Regions from separate parts of the Roseiconus lacunae genome, predicted to be linked through region 1. Evidence: riboswitches for the same ligand, from Rfam matches in the RefSeq annotation. Region 1 holds a riboswitch; each other region holds the start of a gene.
What was found. Region 1 has a riboswitch for cyclic di-GMP ahead of FYC48_RS21745 (hypothetical protein). Riboswitches for the same ligand answer to the same signal wherever they lie in the genome.
Positions count from the first base shown of each region.

Region 1 (3,205 bases):
TCGCATCGGAACACCCAAACGCGCCGCTTCGACAATCAGCCACAAGCTGACCGCTGCTGTTGCCACGTCACCGGCACCGGGGATCAGACCGACCAAGCTGTCTAGGCCGAAGCGAATTTTCGTGCCCGGGATTGCGTATCGGCTGTCCAGCCACGTGGCGATTCGCCGGACGCGAGCGACACGTCGCTGAATTTTTTCTAGTTCTGACATTGGATTGGTCTTGCCGTGAAGATTCCATCTTTTCTATAGCGGCACGGAAGACGCGTCGATAGGGCGATACCGTTGGCTTTTTCGTCAAAACCTTCACAGGAGTCGGCAAGGAGGCCGGGGTGGGACTGTTTTCGAAACGTCGTAAGAAGAGCTCATTTAAAAGCAGCCTACCACTGTTGCGCTGGTTTGGTCCCGGCGCGACCACGGCGGGTTTTCTTTATGCGGTCTACTTGGTCCTCACGGGTGGTTGGAGTTTTTCATCGCTCGACGAATTGATCGGTGGCGATGAAGACGCGACCTTCCGCGGCGAAACGGTTTCACTCGATCAGCTTGGTGGGCTGCCCGAAGACAAAATTCTGATCGCCACGTTCAACATTGAAAACTTTGGCGACAAAAAAGCGGATACCCGTGTAAACGATCATGGCGTTGATGTCATGGGAACAATCGCACAGATTGTTAGCAGGTTTGACCTGGTCGCCATTCAGGAAATCCGGGGAGACGACGGTGCCGCCCTCCAGAAGCTCGTCAACCTATTAAACGAATCCGGTGGAACGTTCGCGGCGACGATCAGTGATCCGATCGGCAACGAGGCACGCCGTGAGTGCTATGCCTTCGTTTACAACTACTCTCGAATTCGATTGATTCCCGGGAGTGCTTACGTCGTTCTCGATAGCGGCGAGCGGATGTATCGCGAACCGATGGTGGCTTCGTTTCAAACGGTAGTTCCGCCGGAGAGCAATCAAACACCGTTTCGCTTCACCGCGATCAACGTGCATACCGATCCCGATGAAGTCGACCCGGAAGACCAAGACAGTGAAATCAACGTGCTCGCGAGCGTTTTCCAACGCGTCCGAGATTTCGAGTTTAGGCTGCGCATGGAAGACGACTTTATCTTGCTCGGTGATCTGAATGCCGGTCCGGACCAATTGGGGCAGCTCTCGCAGATCAACGGCATGGTCAGTTTAGCGGGCGACATCAAAACGAATGTCAGCCGCAAGAAAACAAACGACCATATCCTGATCGATCGCATTGTCACCGCGGAATATGCCGGCCGCAAAGGCGTGGTCAGCTTCATCGAGGACCTGAATCTGACACTCGAGCAGGCCGATTCGATCAGCGATCACCTTCCGCTATGGGCTGAGTTTTCTCGATTTGAATCGCCAGCCCCGGTCATCGATGCCCCCGCGTCCGTCGCCAGCAGCCGAACCCGCGAGTTGGAGTGATCAAAGATACGATCGCTAGCCAGTTCTGTCAGCGGTAGAAAATAGTCAACAGTTTGGCACGTTGTCGCCGCGCACTTGCATATTCTTTTGTGTTGTCCAGAACGCCAGGGGGGTGAAAGCAGTGCTTTGCAAAAATTGGGTGTCACAACCGGTACGACCGGCGTAGTGATCACCTCTTCTTGGGGAAAATCAGTGTCGTTTGGCCATGCATTGACCGGATTTGTCATAGGTTTCCAAATACCAGGTCAGTCGTTTGGTTCCCATTTCACCCTCGAAACGGCAAACCACGTGTAAGCGTGGGACGCAAAGTCATGGGTCCGGTTGTTGTCAACTTCGCCGGATCGCCAGACCACCGAAAGGGATCAATGTTGGCTTGGCAATCTTTTCTATCGTTCAGCCAGTAGGGAACCACCATGTCAACAGTCAACACATGGGACGATCCGCGGTGCGCACTCAGTCGAGTGTTCCTGTACCCGTTTCTGTATGGAAGTATCGTCCTCGTCGTCTTTGCCAACACCGCGGTGGTAGCCGCCGAACCAAAAATCTTCCTCGTCGAAGAAGATTGGGAGTTGGTGATCAATCAGCCTGAAGTTGCGATTAACTCCCCACAGATCGCATTCTTTATGTATCCCGACTCTGGACGCGATGATCTGTACTTTCAGCTTCAGATGAACTACGCCGCCGAAGAGGGCTACTCCAGCGGCGGTTTCCGCGTGGGTGCGTTTTCAGGAGACCATCCTCGAGACGAGGAACGCAGCCGCATCAGCGAAACGCTTTCTTGGGACAACGATCGATTGCGTTGGACCAGTGCGATGGCTGTGTTCAACAACCAGCTAATGTTCGCCGTCAAGGATGGCTATGGTTATCAGTGGGGTGTGTTTGGTGGACCCGAATACTTGGTAGAGATGAATGACGAAGGTCTGGTCAATCTCGCAAATTACTCACCGGCGCAAAGTTTGGCAGCGGTTGATATCGGCTTCGGTTCGAACAGGGTCGCATCCATTCGGCTTAAGACGGTTCGGTTGATCCGTACCGATGGAAGCCAGCAAGTGATTCAAGTCAATGAGTTCGCTCATCAATAACTTGCGTCTTTAGCGATCAACTCTGCCAAACAACCCCCAATAGAACCGTGAGATATACATCCAATCTTGCCGCAATCGCGGCCTGTAAAAGCCTTCGTTACTCGACCCGACTACCCCATCAACGAAAAGGGGCGGCCGCCGTCTTCGGCGTTTTCTTACTCGCTGGTCTGCTGATCATGAGTGCGGTCGCCGTCGATTTCGGTCGCATCAGTGTGTCACGTTCCGAGATCAAACGCACCGCTGATTCAGCAGCAATGTCGGGAGCGTGGGAACTGTTTGATGCCGCAGTCGAAGGTCAAACGCCTTCAGCAGCCCAGTCAAGCGTTTCGGAAATGGCATCTCTATTCGCCGCCAAGAACACGGTGGCTTCCAATGTCCCTACTGTGAACGAGCAGACCGATATCGAAATGGGCTACTACGACATGGAAACGGGGCTTCTGGATACATCGAATCCAGACTACAACGCGGTTCGTGTTCACGTTCGGCAACGAGAGGCAGACGGTTCTGGTATCTCACTTTTCTTTGGTGCCGTCACTGGGCGACACAAGCAGTCGCTTGAAGCTCGCTCCACTGCGGCATTGTTCAAAAAGATCGGTGGCTTCTATCGTCCGAAAAAATCCGGCGAAACACTGAATATCTTGCCCATCGCTTTAGACCTCGAGACATGGGAAAAAGTGATCGCCAAGCAGA
Region 1 is NZ_VSZO01000022.1:130,796-134,000, reverse strand. It holds gene FYC48_RS21755 (DUF4112 domain-containing protein) at 1-210, opposite strand, end outside; gene FYC48_RS21750 (endonuclease/exonuclease/phosphatase family protein) at 330-1,433, shown strand; cyclic di-GMP riboswitch class I at 1,702-1,790, shown strand; gene FYC48_RS21745 (hypothetical protein) at 1,847-2,515, shown strand; gene FYC48_RS21740 (pilus assembly protein TadG-related protein) at 2,563-3,205, shown strand, end outside.

Region 2 (3,205 bases), on a different contig from region 1:
GACTAAGTTGACTGTTCCGTCACGACCGGCCTCAAGTGAAACGACGGAATACCCTTGAGGTACAACTTTGTCCTCTACTTCGTTCATCAATTTGACGTCAAGCATCGGCTCGCCTTCGTAGAGCGGAACCTTTGCAAACCGCCCTTCGAACTGCGTTAAATCTGCCGAAGAGCCGATCGGAACGCGATCGGCAGGCCATTGTTCGAGGCTGAGTTTATCGGCGGTGATTTGTTCTTCGGCATTGATGGCCTGGGTTGTCACCAGGATTTCCACCATCTGAATCTGAGTGCCGCCGTTTTGCGCCTGCATCCATTGCCCGACCCCAACGGCCGCGATGGTGCCGCAGATGCCGGCAAGTAACAGGAAAAGTGATTTGTTTCGCATGGCTCGGGCTGGTACAGGACCAGGAAAAGGCGTATTGGGTGTGGAGGACGTCGCTAGCAGGGAGCTTCCGACCCGCTCTTTTCGTTCGGACATCGGAAGCGGTTGCCTACAACCACGCAGACTACAGAGTCAGGATTGGCTTAACGGTTCAAAGCCACCTGTCTGACAGGCTTGCCGTAATCGACAAGCCTTGCCATCACTGGCACCGAAAGGCCAACCGCGCCCCCCAGAAAGAGCCGTTTCTTTGGTATCCGAATGCCAATGTCTGATCTTGCGTTCAGACCAACATTCCGGCGTAGGCAAAATAGAGAATTGAGCCGATTGCCATGGGAATTCCGTATGGGAGAAGATACATGGTCGGCTTTCGCTCACGGGCGATCTTCGAGAGTTCTGAAGGCTTACGAATTGTTTTCCATTCTTCCAAAATTTGCATGCCTTGAGCGTAATGCTTTGTCCACTCGCCGCTTTTCCAGACCATCAAGACGGCCATGATGCCACCGACGATTGCGGTTGCCGCAAATGCATAGAGCGTGACCACGGTGCCCAACCAGGCACCGACGCCCATCAGCAGTTTCACGTCACCACCGCCCATCCCACCGACGTTGCGAAGAACTAGCAGCAACATCATTCCGACAAATGTTGCCAGCAAGCTGTAGCCGAGCCCGCTAAGGCCGCCTTCGAAAGTGCAGTTGATCCAGCCGCAAACAATAAAAGGAAAGGTCAGCCAGTTTGGAACCTTTAAGATCTTGCCGTCGATCACCGCGGCAACGATCAACACAACGGTGACGAACCAGACGGTCCAGTTTTCCGTGATTCCTTGGATTAGCGTTTCCATGAATAGACTCCCCGTAGCGAACAAATTTTGATGGTTAGTAGGTTGTAAGAGTGCTTCGAGCGGGCGAAGGGCAGTGTCAGTTCAACTTCAACGCGGTCCCAAGACCCAGCTGAACATGGCGAACAACAACGTGATGAAACAGCATGAAAGCTGCCAAACGTGTTCGGTGGCGTCAGCGGGAAGCAGTGGATAGTTCATGTTTGTTCTTTAGCGCAAAAAGAACTCGACGTGACCGGTGAAATGATTTCGCGTTTCACCGATCAAACGCCGAGAGTCTCTCAAACAGTCATTGGCATACCACAAGGTCGCCAAAAACTTGATCAGTTAGCAGCGATGGCCGCTCCGACTTCTTCGAACTTCTTGTTCGATTCGGTACCGATCGTTCCGACTGCGGCCAAGCAGACGACGACGATCAAGGCCAACATCACAGCGTATTCAACTGCGGTCGGGCCATCTTCTTCCTTCAAGAACTCAACGATGCTATGTGCGAACTTCTTCATTATTCAAACTCCTCAGTTGAAAGCCGAATGCTTCTCAGGTTCGGCTTTCGACGTTGACTTAATGGGCCAATTCAACGCGAATAAGGTCCCGAAAAAGAAGCAGCCACGTCTCCATCATGCCTCGGCGATCTCGCGATCGTTCCCTCGGCAGCCCGGCGATCCTGCGTGGAGGACCCGTAGCTTTGCGCCCCGCCCTTTCGGAACGGTTTGCCTTTATCAGGGGATTTCGGCTGTCCGGTCACCATCTGGACCTTCGATGGCCCGGCTCCCAGAAGCGAACATCATGTTCCGCTCTCGATAGAAACCTATGTCACGAACCGCCTTCGTCAAAAAAAAGGGAAAGAACAAAGTCAACCGATCACGGGGACGTTGCCGTTAATCCAGATGTGACGAATAAGATGCCTCGACCATCCTCTGGCGGGAGCACAAACGTATGCAATTGTTCCCCGCCATTGGTTCCAAAAACCTTTGCTTAAGACAGTGATCAATGCGACGCTTCGCGGATTTCTTCGCGGTGCCACAAGCCCATGAAAAAACCCCGACGCCAAAACTGACATCGGGGTCGATACGAGAATCAAATTCTCGGCAGTGAGCTGCGCCGCTAAGTTAGTTAGCAGCGATGGCAGCACCGACTTCTTCGAACTTTTTGTTCGACTCGGTACCGATCGTTCCGACTGCGGCCAAGCAGACAACGACGATCAAAGCCAACATCACAGCGTATTCAACTGCGGTGGGGCCATCTTCTTCTTTCAGAAACTCAACAACGCTATTGGCGAACTTTTTCATTTTCAAACTCCAGGTTTAATTCAAATCGTAGTGAGGAACGCACCCGATGACTCGTGTCCGGTGACGCGTGCCGTTCAGTAGCGTCCTCACTATCGAAACTATGTCAGATTCGCAGCGGACGCCGGTAAAGTCCGCTGATCGACGAGAGTGATCTGTCGAACCGGTTGCGATACGACGATTGGCGCGGTTGTGCGGCTAACAGTGCTCCGTTCCGATCAATCGGATGACAGTTGCCCGCACAAATCTTCCCCCAAATTAATGGCAACCTAAGTTGTGGGCTGTCCGTTAACCGCCTCGTCAGAGGGGAGCTTTGCTCACGAATGTTCGCCCCGACACATCAGTCCGGGTTTTGACCATTCTCTTCCGCCTCACGCATTTCGAATCGGCATGGCGATCGCGATCTCGCACACGACGATGCGCCACGGGATTACGATGTGCGGGGTCTGGTTCAATTTCGTTTCCCTACTAGCCTTCCAGTGCCAATGTCCCTCCTGCGAATGACTTCCGTCGCCTGCCTCGTCGTGGCCGTCAGCTTCACTGCGGCCGCACAACGCCCTCAGAACCCCGCATTTACGGATCCCGATGCCGATCCCAACCTGCCGAACGTACTGCTGATCGGTGACTCTATTTCGATCGGTTATCACGTTGATGCTCGGAAGGCGCTTGCCGGAAAGGCCAACGTTTACCGCCCCAAAACGAA
Region 2 is NZ_VSZO01000001.1:1,631,544-1,634,748, reverse strand. It holds gene cpaB (Flp pilus assembly protein CpaB) at 1-384, opposite strand, end outside; gene FYC48_RS06140 (A24 family peptidase) at 662-1,219, opposite strand; gene FYC48_RS06135 (Flp family type IVb pilin) at 1,540-1,719, opposite strand; cyclic di-GMP riboswitch class I at 1,863-1,941, opposite strand; gene FYC48_RS06130 (Flp family type IVb pilin) at 2,326-2,505, opposite strand; gene FYC48_RS06125 (SGNH/GDSL hydrolase family protein) at 2,988-3,205, shown strand, end outside.
Region 2: it holds a riboswitch for cyclic di-GMP, as region 1 does, so the genes downstream of both, FYC48_RS06135 (Flp family type IVb pilin) here and FYC48_RS21745 (hypothetical protein) in region 1, are expected to answer to the same signal.

Region 3 (3,205 bases), on a different contig from region 1:
TTTCGATCGAGGGGAACGTCCGCCCGATTCTAACCAACGTCTTAGACTTCGCCGATGTAGACCAGTCGGGGACGGCCACACCGCTAGATGCGTTGATTGTGATCAATCAAATCGCCCGACAATCAACGATCGATTTGCCGGATCAATCGCCTTATTACGTGGACACCAACGGTGATGGGCAACTCACACCACGAGATGCGCTTCGAGTACTCAATGCAATCGGCGCACGTCAAGCGAACGCGGAACCTGAGTCCGTCATGAGGACCGAAGCGGCCACGGGGAATCTTCCGAGGCGACTCGCCGATGAAGTGACGGTTGATCAAGTATTTGCAGTCCTTGGTCGACTGTTCTAACGCAATGATTCACATATGATCTTAGGGTTCGCCGGATCGCGATCGCTCGGGTTGGGTGCAATCTCAAGGACTCACTTCTGTCGGCCGACGTTCACACCGCATTTTTGATTGAAACATTGCACTCGCTCGACTGATCCTTCTATGTCCCGTGACCAAGATTGGCAAGATTTCGAATCGTCACTTGTTTCATTGAAGGAACAGTCGCGTATTCGACGACTCGTTCCGCGACAATCGAAAGGGACCGAACTAATTGATGCCGACGGAACAGTATTGGTAAACTTCGGCACCAATGACTACCTTGGACTTGCGGCCGAACCCTTCAACGCCAAGACAAGCGTTGGCGGCGCCGGCGCGAGTGCCCTCGTTTGTGGATGGTCGGCACAGCACGGGGCGCTCGCTGAACGATTGGCTGAGTTCGAGCAAACCGAAAGTGCGGCATTGTTTCCGAGCGGATTTGCCGCCTGTAGTGGAACCGTCGCGACGCTTTGCAAGTCAGATGATCTTATTCTCAGTGATCGGTTAAATCACGCATCGCTAATCGATGGATGCCGACTAAGCCGAAGCGAATGTGTTGTCTATCCCCATCGAGACGTCACCTTCGTTGCCGAACTGCTGCGGCAGAAACGATCGCATTATCGCCGGGTATGGATCGTCACCGAATCGGTATTCAGCATGGATGGGCATGTTGCGCCATTGCCGGATCTTGTCAACATTGCCGATCGCTACGACGCAACGTTGATCGTTGACGAAGCCCATGGTACGGGAGTTCTGGGCCAGCATTTATCGGGGGCTTGCGAAGCATTCGGTTTGAAGGGACGCGTGCCGATTCGGATCGGAACGCTTAGCAAGGCGATCGGCAGTCAGGGCGGCTTTGTTGTCGGGCCGCAAGTGATCGTTGATTATCTCATTAATCATTGCCGGCCATTGATTTTTAGTACCGCGTTGTCGCCGTTAGCAGTCGAATCGGCTTCTCGGTTTTTCCAAAACCCGAAGCGATTGGTCGAGCGCCGTGACCGAGTTGCAAAATTTGCTGCGCGACTAAGGCAAACGCTTGGCCTGCAAACCGAAACCATCGAGGCTGGAATACCGATCGTGCCTTGGGTCATCGGCGGTGACGGTGATGCCTTGGCAAAGGCGGCTCAGTTAAGACAGCTGGGGTTGTTCGTCCCCGCGATCCGCCCACCGACGGTACCTCCGGGGACGTCTCGATTACGGATTTCACTCTCCGCTGCTCTCGAAGATTCGATGTTTGAACGTTTAATAGCAGGTCTGGGGGGGGCCGCGAATTAGATCGGACAAACGCAATCCATTTCCTAGGCAAAAGTCGGGAATCTCTTCGTCAAAAGTGACGGCCGCAAGGGCGGCCAATTGTTTCTGACTTTCTCTAGTTTCGCTTGACTCTCTGTCACCGTGACCAACCCTTCACGCAGAGTGCCACCTCCTGCGCAGTGTAAGCGTGGATGCGGTGGCCTTGAGTGAGTCATCCGGCGGTGTCCGGGTGCTCGCGACAAAGGCAAGCCGACCGCGAGGTCGTGCACGCAAAGTGACGGATCTCTCCGCAAAGAGAGATGGCCGCACTACCGAACGAACACCCCACGCACTGTATTGACGCATCTTTGCGATGCCTGTCGATACCGGAGTCTATCGAATGACCGTAACGCAATCGTCCGCCGATACTCTCGGCCGGCTACGCCATGCACCCGCGCGAGAACGCTCGGTCCTCGTTGCTGATGACAGTCTCACGGTGCTCCGCCTGATCGATCGCACCTTGCGTGAAGCCGGGTACCGCGTCCTATTGGCAGAAGACGGCCGCCAAGCTGTCACGTGCGCACTCGCTGAACAGCCAGATTTGGTCGTTCTCGACATCAACATGCCCGAACTCGATGGGTATGGAGTTTGTCACGAATTGTTCTCCAATTCCAACTGGGACAGTAATACCCCGGTGATCTTTTTGACCTGTTCTGACGCTCCGCACCTGACCGTGCTCGGCGAAGAACTGGGAGCTTTTCTGTCCAAGCCGACCGAACCCGAGTTGTTGCTCGAGACCGTCGCGATGCTGATCGATCGTAAGGTCACCGCTCAATAGATCATCCAACAGTACGTAACTGCGAGCGATCGCAGCAACTGGGATAAATCGATCACCACGCTCGTCGCTCGTTAACGGCCTCTTCATGAATCACCCTACCGCCGCCAACGCCCCTGATGACTTCGAACTGACCGTCGAAACCCTCGACGCTTGGGAGCTTGAACTCGATCAGTTTGCGACACAGATCACTCGTCGGCTGAACGACCTCGCCGAACAATGTGGTCCGCAAACGACGACGGAGGCAACCGATGCGTTTGAAGCGTTACAAGCGTTGCACAATCACTCCGGACAACGGTGACGGTGTGATCGTGAGCAGGCGTTGAATCGCCTGAGTGCAATACGGACGAAACTTTCGCGGTGGTCAGAGCACCATTACACAACACCCCAATAAGACGATGGATAGCGTAATCCCTCAACGATCCCGGATCGAAAACCTCAGCGACAAGCACTGCGTGTTTTGCTGTGGGGATGCCATCTTTGCAATTCCTGCGACCACGGTCCGCGAAGTCACGATCATGCCAACGATCGCGCGTGTGCCTCTGAGTCACCCGTCTTTATCAGGGATCGGAAATCTTCGCAGCGAGTTTCTTCCGGTGATCGATCTTGAACCGATCGTCGGTAATCAAGCCCGACGCAAAACGACCATCGGTCAATTGATCGTGATCGAAAACCAACTCGGCGATTGGTCAATCGCGATAGATAAGGTGATTGCGATCGACGGAATCGAAACCCACATCGACGCCACTCAGCGTAGTGACGAAACCAC
Region 3 is NZ_VSZO01000001.1:227,622-230,826, forward strand. It holds gene FYC48_RS00765 (dockerin type I domain-containing protein) at 1-353, shown strand, start outside; gene FYC48_RS00770 (aminotransferase class I/II-fold pyridoxal phosphate-dependent enzyme) at 495-1,643, shown strand; cyclic di-GMP riboswitch class I at 1,856-1,938, shown strand; gene FYC48_RS00775 (response regulator transcription factor) at 1,975-2,439, shown strand; gene FYC48_RS00780 (hypothetical protein) at 2,525-2,737, shown strand; gene FYC48_RS00785 (chemotaxis protein CheW) at 2,835-3,205, shown strand, end outside.
Region 3: it holds a riboswitch for cyclic di-GMP, as region 1 does, so the genes downstream of both, FYC48_RS00775 (response regulator transcription factor) here and FYC48_RS21745 (hypothetical protein) in region 1, are expected to answer to the same signal.